2 linked regions of the Hoeflea sp. 108 genome follow. The protein of the gene in region 1 interacts with the protein of each later gene in a pairwise test. Links are inferred from orthologs where the notes say so. Each region holds a gene or a part of one and is shown in the gene's direction. Other genes may lie near its edges.

The links.
Region 2: the proteins of ftsH (region 1) and hflK interact in binary tests that used the Escherichia coli proteins (3 or more experiments, as listed by UniProt). The link is inferred for Hoeflea sp. 108 from one-to-one orthologs.

What each region holds. Positions count from the first base shown.
Region 1 is NZ_KB890024.1:4,529,496-4,537,099, forward strand. What follows is about bases 2,514-5,406. They hold ftsH (ATP-dependent zinc metalloprotease FtsH), read left to right. Parts: upstream 2,514-2,939; coding sequence 2,940-4,874; downstream 4,875-5,406. Other genes in these bases: tilS (tRNA lysidine(34) synthetase TilS), read left to right, coding at 2,514-2,834; nudI (nucleoside triphosphatase NudI), read right to left, coding at 5,096-5,406. Outside these bases: peptidoglycan-associated lipoprotein Pal, read left to right, coding at 1-250; tol-pal system protein YbgF, read left to right, coding at 421-1,485; more of tilS, read left to right, coding at 1,479-2,513; more of nudI, read right to left, coding at 5,407-5,464; glmM (phosphoglucosamine mutase), read left to right, coding at 5,719-7,071; B015_RS0122585 (outer membrane beta-barrel protein), read left to right, coding at 7,309-7,604. UniProt on the Escherichia coli protein: Acts as a processive, ATP-dependent zinc metallopeptidase for both cytoplasmic and membrane proteins. Plays a role in the quality control of integral membrane proteins.
Region 2 is NZ_KB890024.1:3,017,964-3,025,478, reverse strand. What follows is about bases 2,025-4,828. They hold hflK (FtsH protease activity modulator HflK), read left to right. Parts: upstream 2,025-2,778; coding sequence 2,779-3,879; downstream 3,880-4,828. Other genes in these bases: B015_RS0115020 (protease modulator HflC), read left to right, coding at 3,879-4,828; B015_RS0115030 (dihydrofolate reductase), read left to right, coding at 2,110-2,631; B015_RS0115035 (DUF4424 domain-containing protein), read left to right, coding at 2,025-2,068. Outside these bases: B015_RS0115045 (ABC transporter ATP-binding protein), read right to left, coding at 1-245; B015_RS0115040 (hypothetical protein), read right to left, coding at 247-726; more of B015_RS0115035, read left to right, coding at 1,043-2,024; more of B015_RS0115020, read left to right, coding at 4,829-4,829; B015_RS0115015 (DUF2065 domain-containing protein), read left to right, coding at 4,832-5,017; B015_RS0115010 (Do family serine endopeptidase), read left to right, coding at 5,141-6,655; B015_RS0115005 (GNAT family N-acetyltransferase), read right to left, coding at 6,727-7,293; phosphoserine phosphatase SerB, read right to left, coding at 7,293-7,515.

The sequences.
Region 1 (7,604 bases):
CAAGTACGGTCAGTACCGCATCGTCGTCGAAGGCCATGCCGACGAACGCGGCACCCGCGAATACAACCTGGCTCTCGGCGCCCGCCGCGCTGCGGCGGCCCGCGACTTCCTGATCTCGCAGGGCGTCGCCTCGAACCGCCTGAAGACCATCTCCTACGGCAAGGAACGTCCGGTCGCCGTCTGCGACGACATCTCCTGCTGGTCGCAGAACCGCCGCGCCGTCACGACCCTGTCGGGCGCCGGCAGCTGATCGGCAGAATAGTCACACTGACTTCGAAAGGCGGCCTCCGGGCCGCCTTTTGCTTTTCAGGCATTCCGCACAACCGGACGAAACAAAATTTGGCCGAAGTCTCGCGTCCTGATAAATGACGAAAGCGCATCGGCGCGAAGCAACCATTTCCGTTCCACGGCGAGAGGCTAATGCATTTTCGATCAATCCTGAGTGGCACCCTAGCCATCTTCCTGCTGTTCGGGGCTTCAGCGCATGCGCGCGACGGTTCCGGGCTGAGCATTGAAATCCCCAAGATCGGCCTGCCGGGCGTTTTCGGCAGCAAGAGCGACCAGGGCACGGTCCAGCTCGCCCAGGCGGGCGACCCGCGCGTGACCGCGCTCGAGGAGCAGATCCGCAAGCTCAACGGCTCGATCGAAGAGCTGAACTTCCAGCTGCTGCAGATGCAGGAGCAGATGCGGAAGATGCAGGAAGACAACGAGTTCCGCTTCCAGGAGCTCGAAGGTAGCGGCGGACAGAAGAAGTCCGATGCTTCCGGCAAGACCAACAACTCGATCGTTGAGGCGCCAGTGGCGCCTCAACCGGGAACCTCGCACCAGCAGACGGCTTCGGCACCTGCCGCTCCTGCCGCCGGTGGACAGTCGGTCGAGGACGTGATCGTCGAATCCGGCACGGGCGATCCCGGCACCACCCTGCCCGGCGGCAATGGCGCGCCGCCCACGACCTTCGGCACCATCACCGTCGACAAGAACGGCAACGTGGTTTCGAGCACAACCGACGAGCACCCCACTGCGGCCCCCCTGCCCAGGGCCCAGCCCACTGCACCCGCAGCCGCGCCCAGCGCGCCGAAGGTCGCCTCGTTGCCCTCGACCAACGATCCGGACGAGATCTACCGCAATTCCTACCAGTTCGTGCTGTCGGGCGACTACACCACCGCCGAGCAGGGTTTCCGCGACCACATCGCCCGCTTTCCGGCCGACCCCAAGACAGCCGATGCCCGCTTCTGGCTGGGTGAGTCGCTCTTGGGACAGAAGAAGTATCGCGACGCCGCCGAGATTTTCCTGAACGCCTCCAAGGAATACCCCAAGTCCAAGAAGGCACCTGAAATGATGCTCAAGCTTGGCGTTTCGCTTGTTGGCCTCAAGCAGCGCGAAGTGGCCTGCGCCACCTTCAGCGAGATCGGCAAGCGCTACCCCGACATCTCAGGCGCGCTCAAGGAGCGGGTCAAGCAGGAACGGACAGCCGCCGCGTGCTGACGCAGGTGCCCGACACAGACTTTTTCCAGGCCTTCTCCGAGTTCGACTTCGCCTCGCAGAAAACCATCGTCACCGCCATTTCCGGCGGCAGCGATTCCACCGCCCTTCTTCTCCTTCTCAAATCCCACCTCGACCGGCATGCGCCTGAAACGCAACTGCTGGCCATTACCGTCGACCACGGGCTGAGACCCGGTTCGGGCGCGGAGGCCGACGAGGTGGCACGTTTGTGCGCCGGGCACAACATTGCCCACCGCATCATGCGCTGGACCGGCGACAAGCCGTCGACCGGCATCGCAGCCGCCGCACGCGACGCCCGCTACGATCTTCTCGCCCGAGCAGCCCGCGAAGCCGGCGCGACCGTTGTCGCCACCGGCCACACCGCCGACGACCAGGCCGAAACCGTGCTGATGCGCGGCGAACGCGGCAGCGGACGCGGCGCAGCCGGCATGGCACCCGCCACGCTGTTCGACGGCGACATCTGGATCGTCAGGCCCCTGCTCGGCTTGAGGCGCGAACGCCTGCGCGATGCGTTGCGCGCCCGCGACACAGGTTGGCTCGACGATCCCACCAACGCCAACGAGACCTATGAACGCCCGCGCATGCGCAAGGCACTCACAAGCGAAGGCAACGCCCGCTTGCAGCAAGCCCTGGCCGACCAGCGCGAGGCGGCTTCGGCAAGGATCGACCTCGGCATGCGAGCAGCAGCCCTGATTGAGGCGTATGGCAGCCGGCCCGCCACGGGGCTGATCTGCCTCGCCCCCGAATTCACTGATACAACGGACGGCGAAGCCGCCCGCTATGCCCTTCGCATCCTGGTTGCGGTAGCAGGCGGTGTACCCCAACTGCCCGACAGCGCCAGCGCGCAGTCCCTGCTGGCTGGCCTTGTCGATGTCCCCAATGCAAAAAAGCCGGTCCGCGCCACATTGTCGCGCGCGCTTGTCGATGCCCGCCGGCAGGGCGTTTTTCTATGCCGCGAAGGGCGTGGACTGCCTGCGCCTATGCCGCTGCGGGCCGGCACCTGGGACGGCCGCTACAGGCTTCTGCAGATGTTTGAAAGGGCGGATTTGGTGGTTGCACCGCTCGGCACAGCGATGGCCAGCAAGCTGTCCGGCGAAAGCTCGGCACCGCAAAGTCTTGCCCAGACTGCACTTGCGGCCGAGCCCGCGCTCTGGCGCGACGGAACATGCGCCGGCTTGCTATCGGAAACGAGCCGCACTCCGGTCGCCGCACCCTGGACGCGTTTCCTGCCGGCCTTCGACATGGCGCCGGCAAAGGCGGTGACAAAACTGCTCGGCACCGCCTCAATTCCGCCATCGCCATGCCGTGGCCACATTGGCATCCAAGCTTAACCTCGACTTAGGTACAAGCTTGGCAATGTGGCAGCCCCTCCCTATGTTAGGGGCAAGCTTACTCTTACCATGCGCGTTCCCTGAAAAACGCCAACGGGACATTCGATGAATCCGAACTATCGCAACTTCGCGCTGTGGGCGATCATAGCCGTTCTGCTCATCGCCCTGTTCAACCTGTTCCAGACCCCGCAAACCCGCGGCGCGTCGAGCGAAGTGCCTTATTCGCAGTTCCTCCAGGACCTGAATTCGGGACGCATCAAGTCGGTGACGATTGCCGGTGATCGCATCAGCGGCAGCTACATCGACAATTCCAACGGCTTCCAGACCTATTCGCCCGGCGACAGCAACCTCGTGTCGCGCCTGGAGCAGAAGAACGTCACCATCAACGCTCGCCCCGAAAACGACGGCTCCGGCTCGATCTTCAACGTGCTGCTGTCCTGGCTGCCGATGATCCTGATCCTCGGCGTCTGGATCTTCTTCATGCGCCAGATGCAGTCAGGCTCCGGCCGCGCCATGGGTTTCGGCAAGTCCAAGGCCAAGCTTCTGACCGAGGCCCATGGCCGCGTCACCTTCCAGGACGTGGCGGGCGTCGACGAGGCCAAGGAAGACCTCGAAGAAATCGTCGAGTTCCTGCGCGACCCGCAGAAGTTCCAGCGCCTCGGCGGCAAGATTCCGCGCGGCGTGCTGCTCGTAGGCCCTCCCGGCACTGGCAAGACGCTTTTGGCCCGTTCGGTCGCCGGTGAAGCCAATGTGCCTTTCTTCACCATCTCGGGTTCCGACTTCGTCGAAATGTTCGTCGGTGTCGGTGCAAGCCGCGTCCGCGACATGTTCGAGCAGGCCAAGAAGAACGCGCCTTGCATCATCTTCATCGACGAAATCGACGCCGTTGGCCGCCATCGTGGCGCTGGCCTCGGCGGCGGCAACGACGAGCGCGAGCAGACGCTGAACCAGCTGCTGGTCGAGATGGATGGCTTCGAGGCCAACGAGTCGATCATCCTGATCGCGGCTACCAACCGTCCCGACGTTCTCGATCCCGCGTTGCTGCGTCCGGGCCGCTTCGATCGCCAGGTCGTGGTGCCGAACCCCGACATCATCGGCCGCGAGAAGATCCTCAAGGTTCATGTCCGTAACGTTCCGCTGGCCCCCAATGTCGACCTCAAGACGGTCGCACGCGGCACTCCGGGCTTCTCGGGTGCGGACCTGATGAACCTCGTCAACGAATCCGCTCTGATGGCAGCGCGCCGCAACAAGCGCCTCGTCACCATGCAGGAATTCGAGGACGCCAAGGACAAGATCATGATGGGCGCCGAGCGCCGCTCGTCGGCCATGACGCAGGCCGAGAAGGAGCTGACGGCCTATCACGAGTCCGGCCACGCCATCCTGGCGCTCAATGTGCCGGCGGCCGACCCGCTGCACAAGGCGACCATCATCCCGCGCGGCCGTGCGCTCGGCATGGTCATGCAGCTTCCCGAGGGCGACCGCTACTCGATGAGCTACAAGTACATGGTCTCGCGCCTCGCCATCATGATGGGCGGCCGCGTTGCCGAGGAGATCAAGTTCGGCAAGGAGAACATCACGTCTGGCGCCTCCTCCGACATCGAGCAGGCGACCAAGCTGGCGCGCGCCATGGTCACGCGCTGGGGCTTCTCCGACAAGCTCGGCCAGGTCGCCTATGGCGAGAACCAGGAAGAGGTGTTCCTCGGCCATTCGGTGGCCCGCACGCAGAACGTCTCCGAGGAGACCGCACAGATCATCGACGCCGAAGTGCGCCGCTTGATCGACGACGCCTATGTCACCGCCCGCTCGATCCTGACCAAGAAGAAGAAGGACTGGATCGCGCTGGCCGAAGGCCTGCTCGAATACGAGACGCTGTCGGGCGAGGAGATCAAGCAGCTGATCGCCGGCAACAAGCCCTCGCGCGACATGGGCGACGACACCCCAACCTCGCGCGGCTCGGCCGTGCCCAAGGCCGGCTCGTCGCGCGGCAAGAAGAAGGGTTCCGAGCCTGAAGGCGGCATGGAACCCCAGCCGTCGAACTGACCGGGTCCTGACTGGATCGAATGCAGAAACGCCGCTGAGGAAACTCGGCGGCGTTTTTTGTTTTTCTGGATGCAATGGTTGCTGGCGAACTATCGCGCAACGCCATCGCGACAAGAATGGCGACGCCCGAATTCGATCACCCCGATCGTTTGCCTCGCCTACGAGCGGATGAGCCCCCTGGCCCTCAGCGTCGTACGCGTCGCCTCATTGAGATCATAATTCTAGAAGTGGCCCGGAAGAACCCATGCGAAGTCCTCGAATTCGTCATTGATGGCTACGTTTCGATTGGCCGCTTTGCAGTCAAAAATCAGATAGATCATATAGACTTGTTCGGTCGTTCCATCTGGGTAGGACTTTGTCCTGACATCGTCGCGAAACGTCCACGGCTGAACCGCCTCAATGACGAGGCCAGCGCCCAGCTCTTCTCGAATCTCACGAAGCAATCCCTCGGTGATGTTTTCGCCAGGCTCCAGTCCGCCGCCTGAAAGTGCCCATTGCCCAGGAAACACCCCGCGGTCGCCAGGCATCTTGCAAAGAAGATATGCCCCTTCATTTTCAATCAATGGGCAAACGATGATCCTTTGACGCAAAATCCCTCTCCATCCTGGCTGGCCGGCAAGATCGCCAGATCCCGAGTCACAGCAATGACCGGCACACGGCCCCCATAGCTGTCGGCTCTCGATGTCAGATACGCAAGATGGCTGGAGCGGCGGCAGATCACTGCCACGCAAAACCCCAACCCTTTTCTAAGGTTTTATGACATAAACTCACCAAATGTGATGCGTTGGTCGCCGCTGATTGTGGCAAAGCAATCGCGGGTGGACTCCACGGGGACAGGCTAAACATGGCTGGACGCTATTTCGGCACCGACGGTATTCGCGGGCGGGCCAACAAATTTCCGATGACGGCGGAGATCGCCATGAAGGTCGGCATGGCCGCCGGCCTCTCCTTTCAGCGCGGCAGCCACAGGCATCGCGTCGTCGTCGGCAAGGACACGCGCCTTTCGGGCTACATGATCGAGAACGCGTTGGTGGCTGGCCTCTGCGCCGCTGGGATGGATGTGTTCCTGCTCGGCCCGATTCCGACGCCGGCAGTCGCCATGCTGGTGCGCTCGCTGCGCGCCGACATCGGCGTGATGATCTCGGCCTCGCACAACCCTTACCACGACAACGGCATCAAGCTGTTCGGCCCCGACAGCTACAAGCTGTCTGACGAGATCGAGCAGAACATTGAGGCCATGCTCGACCAGGACGTGACCGCAATGCTCGCCGACTCCGACGGCCTCGGCCGCGCCAAGCGCGTCGACGGCGTGCATGATCGCTACATCGAATTCGCCAAGCGCACCCTGCCCCGCTCCATGTCGCTGTCGGGCCTGCGCATCGTCGTCGACTGCGCCAACGGCGCCGCCTACAAGGTCGCACCTGCCGTTCTTTGGGAACTCGGCGCGGAAGTTATCCCGATCAATGTCGAGCCCAACGGCTTCAACATCAACCAGGAGTGCGGCTCGACCCATCCGGCCGGCCTGCAGAAGAAGATCCACGAAGTGCGCGCCGACATCGGCATCGCGCTCGACGGCGACGCCGACCGCGTCGTCATCGTCGACGAGAACGGCACCATCGTCGACGGCGACCAGATCATGGGCCTGATCGCCCAGTCATGGCAGCAGAACGGCCGCCTGGCCGGCGGCGGCGTGGTGGCGACCGTCATGTCCAATCTCGGCCTTGAGCGCTTCCTCGGCGATCTCAAGCTCGAACTGCACCGCACCAAGGTCGGCGACCGCTACGTCGTCGAGCACATGCGCGCGCACGGCCTCAACATCGGCGGCGAGCAGTCGGGCCACATCGTGCTGTCTGACTTCTCCACGACAGGCGACGGCCTGGTGGCGGCACTCCAGGTGCTCGCCTGCATCAAGCGCTCCAACAAGCCGATGAGCGAGCTGAGCCGCACCTTCGAGCCGGTGCCGCAACTGCTCAAGAATGTGCGCTTCGCCGGCGGCCAGCCGCTGGAAGACGCCCCGGTCAAGGCTGCCATCGAAGAAGGCCGCAACCGCCTGGGCAAGACCGGCCGGCTGGTTATCCGCCCGTCGGGCACCGAGCCGCTGATCCGCGTCATGGCCGAGGGCGACGACCCGCAGCTTGTCGAGTCCGTCGTCAACGACATCGTCGACGTCATTTCTGAAAGCCGCTCGGCCGCCTGATACTTGCCCGACCGGCACGACGACTTCAGCAATTGAAGAAAGCCCGCCTTGCGCGGGCTTTTTTGCATGCGCAAACGGGTTTCCACTTGGCGCCAGGCAGTCGTCGGCAAGTCGTCATGGTTAATCAGCAGGGTTAAGCGCCCCTTAACCTATACCAAGCATTATCCACCCCGGTTAGTCATGGTCGGGCGCGTAGCGGGTCCGCAGGTATAGGGTATCATCATGCGAAATTTTGGAATGAAGGCGTTCGCCGCCGCGCTGCTTGTCAGCGTCACTGCCCCCGCATTTGCCGCGGACTTGCCCGAGCCGATCATCGAAGTCGAGCAGCCCTCCTACGGCGGCTGGTACCTTCGTGGCCATATCGGCATGAGCAATCAGAGGGTCAAGAGCTTGGAAACGAGCCTGTTCGAGGACCCTGCAATCTCTGAACATACCTGGCTACAGAAGGGCAAATTCTCATCGGGTCCGACCTTCGGCGCAGGCGTCGGCTACAAGTTCAACGACTTCCTTCGCGGCGACATCAGCGTAGAGTA
Region 2 (7,515 bases), 1.5 Mb from region 1 along the record:
ATCGTGGCCCGATCGGCCTCGGGGCGGCGTGTCATCAGACGGTCGCGGACGGTAACGTAACCTCCGTCAGGTTCGTCGAGACCAGTGAGGCAGGCCAGAAGTGTCGACTTGCCGCTGCCTGAGGGCCCCATCACCGAGACCATCTCGCCAGCCGACAGGAACAGGCTGACGCCGCGCAGCGCCGCGATCTCGTCGTCGCCGACATGGTAGAAGCGGTAGAGTTCGTACGCCTCCAGAACGCTCATGTCAGCGCCATTGGAACGATTCCGACATCAGCTTCCATTGGTCGACATTGTCGGCGCCAAACGGGGCGTAGAGTTCGAGCGCCACGAGCTTTTTGTCCTTGAAATAGAGATAGCGCTGGTTTTCGAGCCGAACCTGCTTGTTGGTGACCTGGTTGGGTGCGGAGTTGGAGCTGTAGGCGATGCGGATGGCGTTGCCGGCCGGCAGCCTGACTGCTTTCACGCCGCCGATCTGCACGGCGCGCTCTTGGCTTTGGAGGACGGGCAGGTAGTCCTTGCGGACGCTGTCGACCGTTGGCGGTTGGGCTGCGTCGCTGCGGGTGACCACCACGCCGTCGAGTTTGTCGACGAAACTGGCGCCTGTCGGAAGATCGGTGCGCGCCCAGCCTTCGGGCACCTTCAGGGCGTAGCCGTCCTTTGAGGCGTAGTCGATGAAGACCTGGCTGTCGGGAATGTCGCCGGGTGGGTTCTTTTCAGCAGCCACGGGCTTTTCGGCTGCGCTCGCCCCGGACGCCGGGACAGCAGCAGCCGTTGCGATTGCCACGAGAGCGAACGTGCTGGACAGAACCGCCATCCGGAGCATTGCTGAAACTCCTCACCTCGCGACAGCGACCACTGCGCATTTTCATCATGCCATTGCGAGGTTACCGAGGCTTCGCGGCCGCCATACGCTTTCGTAAGGTTGGCCTTCGGGCTTGCGAGACCCGTCGCGTTGGACTGCCGGCGGGGGATCGACTAGAGCTTGGGTCGTGGGTGCGGCTTGCCGATGGCTGCCTGCAGAGAGCGGGAGAGGGCGGAATATGTCGAAACACAGGACGTGGGAAATGCGGTCGGGGCTCTTGGCAGTGAGCCTGCTTGCGGCCGTTCCGGCGTCCGCCAACGACACGACGGCACAACTCGGCGCCGGCGGGCTGATACTCGGCCGCAACGACCTTATCGCCATGGAGAGCGAGGACCTGTTCATCTCCGCGGACAAGGTGACGGTCGACTATGTGTTCCGCAACAATTCGGACAAGGATGTCGAGACGCTGGTTGCGTTTCCGATGCCGGACATCGAGGGCAGCCCGTATGCCAATGTCGATATCCCTGTCGATGCGTCCGACAATTTCCTCGGCTTCTCCGTGTCGATCGACGGGCAGGAGGTGAAGCCTCAGCTGCAGCATTCGGTCTATGCGGTTGGCATCGACATCGGCAAGGAACTCGACGCCAACGGCGTTCCCTATTTCCCGTTCGGCGATGCGACGCTGAAGGCGCTGGAGATGCTTTCGCCCGAGGTCGCCGCCGACTGGCAGGAACGCGGCCTCATCACCATCAACGAATATGACGAGGGTTCGGGCATGAAGAGCGTGCGCGAGCCGCTCTGGCAGTTGCGTTCGGCCTATTGGTGGAAGGCCCGTTTTCCGGCCGGCAAACCGGTGAAGGTGGCACACAGCTACACGCCGAGCGTCGGCGGCACGGCCGGCGTGAGCTTCTACATGGATGGCAAGTTCCAGGGCCGATACGACGATTACAAGCGCAGATATTGCCTCGACGACGGTTTCGAACGTGCGGTCACGAAGGCGGCAAAGGCTGCCGCCGACGGTTATCCGCCCTACACCGAGACCTGGCTTTCCTATGTGCTGACATCAGGTGGCAACTGGGCGCTGGGCACCATCGGCAAGTTCAGGCTGACCATCGACAAGGGCGATCCGGCCAGCATCGTCAGCTTCTGCGGCACTGGCGTGAAGAAGACCGGCCCGACGACCTTCGAGATGACGGCGCAGGATTTTAATCCCGAACGCGATATCGATATTCTGATCCTGCAGCCCTACGATACCGGCAAATGAACGGCCGGGCGTAGATTCGCCCTGACAGGGAAGCGCGTCCGATGGAAGTTGCGATCTATGTGGCGATTGCCGAGAACGGCGTGATCGGACGCGACAATGGCTTGCCGTGGAGACTGTCGAGCGACCTCAAGCGCTTCAAGGCCGACACGATGGGCAAGCCGATCGTGATGGGCCGCAAGACCTGGGAGAGCTTTCCCAAGCGGCCGCTGCCGGGGCGATTGAACATCGTCGTTACGCGCGACACGAATTTCCGCGCCGAAGGCGCCGAGGTGGTGCATTCGCTGCAGGATGCCATCACGCTGGCGACCGCGCGCGGGCGCTGCATGCCCGATGCCAATGACATCTGCGTGATCGGCGGCGGCGAAATCTATCGCCAGGCGCTGCCGCTGGCCGACCGGCTGCACGTTACCCATGTGATGGCTTCGCCCGATGGCGACACGCGCTTTCCCGAAATCGATCCCGAGATCTGGGCGGTCGAAAGCTCGGAGGATTTTCCATCAGGTGAAAAAGACAGCCATGCGACACGCTACACAGTTTATCGCAAGCGTCCCGTCACGCATTAAGCGTGTACTCATACATCTGTAGTGAAAAGCGCGGGTGCATCCCGTGGTCGCGTTGAAAGCGCGTGATTGCATCCCTATAGATGGTGTCGGTAAATAAGCGGCCGTCTCAGGCGCGGCCGTCATTGTTTCGCAGTTGAAAGGACATTCATGCCCTGGAACAATCAAAATGGAGGCGGCGGCGGCCCATGGGGTGGCGGCGGCAGCGGCGGCGGGGGCGGTGGCCCCTGGGGACAGGGGCCGCGGCCGAGCGGACCTCCCGGATCGCCTCCCGATCTCGAGGACATCATTCGCAAGGGCCAGGACCGGCTCAAGCGCGCCCTGCCTGGCGGCGGCGGCTCGAGTGCAGCCCTGTTCGGCCTGATCGCGGTCGGTCTGGTGGCGCTGTGGGCCTATCAGGCCGTCTATACCGTGCAGCCGGACGAGCTGGCGGTGGAATTGCGCTTCGGCAAGCCGAAGGAACAGCTGTCGCAGCCGGGCCTGCACTTCCATTGGTGGCCGATGGAAACCGTGGAAAAGGTCAACACCGCTGAAAAGCTGGTCAATATCGGCGAAGTCCGGGGTACTGCGTCTTCGGGCCTGATGCTGTCGGGCGACCAGAACATCGTCGACGTCAAGTTCTCGGTGGCCTACCAGGTCGCCAATCCGACGGCCTATCTGTTCAATGTCGCCGATCCCGACGTGATGGTGCGCCAGGTGGCCGAGAGCGCGATGCGCGAAGTGGTCGGTCGTCGTCCGGCACAGGACGTGTTCCGCGACGACCGCCAGGGCATCGCCGGCAACGTGCGCGACATCATCCAGCAGACGCTCGACAGCTATGGCACCGGCATGACGGTCAACGCCATCTCGATCGAGGACGCAGCGCCGCCGCGCGAAGTGGCCGATGCGTTCGACGAGGTGCAGCGCGCCGAGCAGGACGAAGACCGTTTCGTGGAGGAGTCCAACCAGTACTCCAACCAGAAGCTCGGCCAGGCACGCGGCGAGGCAGCGCAGGTCCGCGAAGATGCGGCCGCCTACAAGAACCGTGTCGTGCAGGAAGCACAGGGTGAGGCGCAGCGCTTCATCTCGGTCTATGACGAATATGCCAAGGCGCCTGACGTCACCCGCAAGCGCCTTTACCTCGAGACGATGGAGAAGGTGCTTCAGGGCTCCGGCAAGGTGATCGTCGAGCAAGGCAACGGCCAGGGCGTAGTGCCCTATCTGCCGCTGCCCGAACTGCAGAAGCGCGCTCCGGCGGCGGGAGGCAACTGATGTCCAATCGTCTTCCCATCATCGGCATCTTCTTTGCCATCATCCTGTTCCTGCTCTGGTCGTCGATCTTCGTGGTCAACGCCCGCCAGCAGGCGATCGTGCTGCGCTTCGGCGAGATCGTCGACGTCAAGACCGAGCCGGGCATCTACTTCAAGGCGCCGTTCTCGATGTTTGAGGCCGACAACATCCAGATCATCGAGGACCGCGTCATGCGCCTCGACCTCGACGATATCCGCGTGCAGGTCTCGGGCGGCAAGTTCTACGATGTGGATGCCTTCGTGGCCTACCGCATCAACGACGCCCGCAAGTTCCGCTCGGCGGTTTCGGGTAGCGTGGAACTGGCCGAACAGCGCCTGCGCACGCGTCTCGACGCAGCGCTGCGCCGGGTCTACGGCGTGCGCGGCTTCGAGTCCGCCCTGTCGGAAGAACGCGCATCGATGATGCGCGACGTGCGCGACCAGTTGCAGCCCGACGCCAATGCGCTCGGCCTGCAGGTCGAGGACGTCCGCATCCGCCGCACCGACCTGACGGCAGAAGTTTCGCAGCAGACCTACGACCGCATGAAGGCGGAGCGTCTGGCCGAAGCTGAAAGGCTGCGCGCCCGTGGCCGCGAAGCGGCGCAGCGCATCCGCGCCCGTGCCGACCGCGAGGTCGTCGAGATCGTCGCCGAGGCACAGAAGGAGTCCGAGATCCTGCGTGGTCAGGGCGAAGCCGAACGCAACTCCGTGTTCGCCGATGCCTTCAAGCGCGATCCTGAGTTCTTCGACTTCTACCGGTCGATGAGTGCCTATGGCACCGCGCTCGACGCCAACGGCACCACCATGGTGCTGTCGCCGGAATCGGAATTCTTCCGTTACTTCCGCAGCCCGGACGGCGGTGCAGCTTCTGCCGCGCCCAAGGCAACGCCCGCCCCGCAGGCCGGCGCTGCCGCTCCCAGCACCAGCAACTGACGGTGCAGGATCTGATCGTCGCCATAGGCCTCGTCCTCGTCATCGAGGGCGTCGTCTATGGCGGCTTTCCCGCTCAGATGAAGCGGCTCGCGGCCCAGATGGCCGACATCCCTGACAATGCTTTGCGCCTGTTCGGCCTGGTGGCAATTGCCATCGGCGTCGGCATCGTCTGGCTCATCAGGGGATAACGGATGATTTATTCCCTTCCGATAGCAATGGTCGCAAACAGGCCTTATTTGTTTCCATCATGACGCTTCGCGTCCGGACGGCCCGGCGCGATCAACGCCAATGCAGCCCGGGAGGCTTCCCTGATGAATTCCACAACCCTTTTGCGCGCCATGCGAAAGGCTTCTCTGGCTGCAACGACGGCGCTGATGATCGGCGCGGTGGCGGCACCGACCTTCGTTGCCCCGGCTTTTGCGCAAGGGCCTGAATCCGTCGCCGACCTCGCCGAAGGGCTTTTGGGCGCAGTGGTCAACATCTCGACGTCGCAGACGGTGAAGAGCGGCGACGGCGACAACGAAAATGCCGTGCCGGTGCCGCAGCTGCCCGAAGGCGCACCTTTCCAGGACTTCTTCGACGACTTCTTCAAGAAGCGCGACGGCCAGGACGGCGCCGCGCCGCAGAAGGTGCAGTCGCTTGGCTCGGGCTTCATCGTCGATGCCGAGCAGGGCATCGTGGTCACCAACAACCACGTCATCGCCGATGCCGACGAGATCGAGGTCAATTTCTCCGACGGCTCGAAGCTGAAGGCGACGCTTATCGGCACCGATACCAAGACCGACATCGCCGTGCTCAAGATCGATCCGAAGGCCAAGAAGCTGACGGCGGTGAAGTTCGGCGATTCCAACAAGATGCGCATCGGCGACTGGGTGATGGCGATCGGCAACCCGTTCGGCCTTGGCGGTACGGTGACGCTGGGCATCGTGTCGGCGCGCAACCGCGACATCAATTCCGGCCCCTATGACGACTTCATCCAGACTGACGCGGCGATCAATCGCGGCAATTCGGGCGGCCCGCTGTTCAACATGTATGGCGAGGTGATCGGCATCAACACGGCGATCATTTCGCCGTCGGGCGGCTCCATCGGCATCGGCTTCTCGATCCCGTCGGAGATTGCGGCCGGCGTGGTCGATCAGCTTCGGCAGTTCGGCGAGACCCGCCGCGGCTGGCTGGGCGTTCGCATCCAGCCGGTGACCGACGACATCGCCGAAAGCCTCGGCATGACGTCGGCCAAGGGCGCGCTGGTTGCCGGCATCATCAAGGGCGGACCGGTCGACAACGGGGCGATCCAGCCTGGTGATGTGGTCATCAAGTTCGATGGCAAGGACATCGTCGAGATGCGCGACCTGCCGCGCGTCGTGGCCGAGAGCCCCGTCGGCAAGGCCGTCGACGTGGTCGTCGTGCGCAAGGGCGTCGAGCAGACCGTCAAGGTGACGCTCGGCCGCCTCGAGGACGGCGAGAAGCTGGCCGAGGGCGAAACCGGCAAGCCGGGCGAAGGAGCCGACAAGGGCGCCGAAGTGGCCGCGGTCAGCGTGCTTGGCATGACGCTTGGCGAACTCAACGACGACACGCGCGCGAAATTCGGCATTGCCGGAGACGTGACCGGTGTCGTGGTGACGGCGGTTGCCAAGGATTCGGCAGCGGCCGAGCGCGGCATCGTCGCCGGCGAGGTCATCACCGAGATCGGCCAGGAAGAGATGAAGTCGCCCAAGCAGGTCACCGACCGCATTGCGGCGCTGAAGGAGCAGGGGCGCAAGAACGCGCTTTTGATGCTGGCGTCCAAGACGGGCGAGCTGAGGTTCGTGACGCTTCGGATGGATTGAGGCCGGCGGCAATTCGCCTGCCTCGGCAGATCGCCGGGGCTGGCCTTCCTGCGTGGAAAAGAAAAAGGCGGCTAGTTGGCCGCCTTTTTTCGTGATCGCCAGTCGTCGCGCGACAGGCGGTAGTAGACATGACGCTTGAGATGGGCGTCGGCGACCCTGGGATGATCGAAATCGCGTGCCGGGTCGTTGCTCATGCCCAGCCGCTTCATGACAGACGTCGAGCGGTCATTGTTCCACACGGCGAACGAGACGACCTCGTCGAGCCCGAGCCGGTCAAAGCAGAATTCGAGCCAGGCTTCGGCAGCTTCGGTGACGTAGCCCTTGCCCCAAAACTCGGGGGCCAGGCGCCAGCCGATCTCGATCGTACCCTTGGGCATGAAGGGCTCGAGATCGGTCGGGTTGATGCCGACAAAGCCGATGCATTGGCCCGTCTCCGCGATCTCGACCGCGGTAAAGCCAAAGCCGTCGCGGTCGATGTTGCCGTGCAGCTTGTCGAAAAGCGCATCGCTCTCGGCCCTGCTGCGGCGAACGCCGAAGAACTCCATCACCTGATCGTCGGAGTTGATGCGATGGAAGAGTTCGCGGTCGCGTTCTTCCCAGTTGCGCAGGATCAGGCGATTTGTGCGGATCGGTTGCATCAGGCGAACTCGGCGCGGCTGTAGCCCTGCAGGTAGAGCAGGGCCGTGAGGTCCGCATTGTCGATGCGGATTTTTGCCTGGGCCGCTACCGACGGCTTGGCGTGGAGGGCAACGCCCGAGCCGGCGAGGCGGATCATGTCGAGATCGTTGGCGCCGTCGCCAACCGCGATTGCGTCATCCGGGGTGAGGCCCAGGCGCGCGGAAATCTCGTCGAGCGCCACC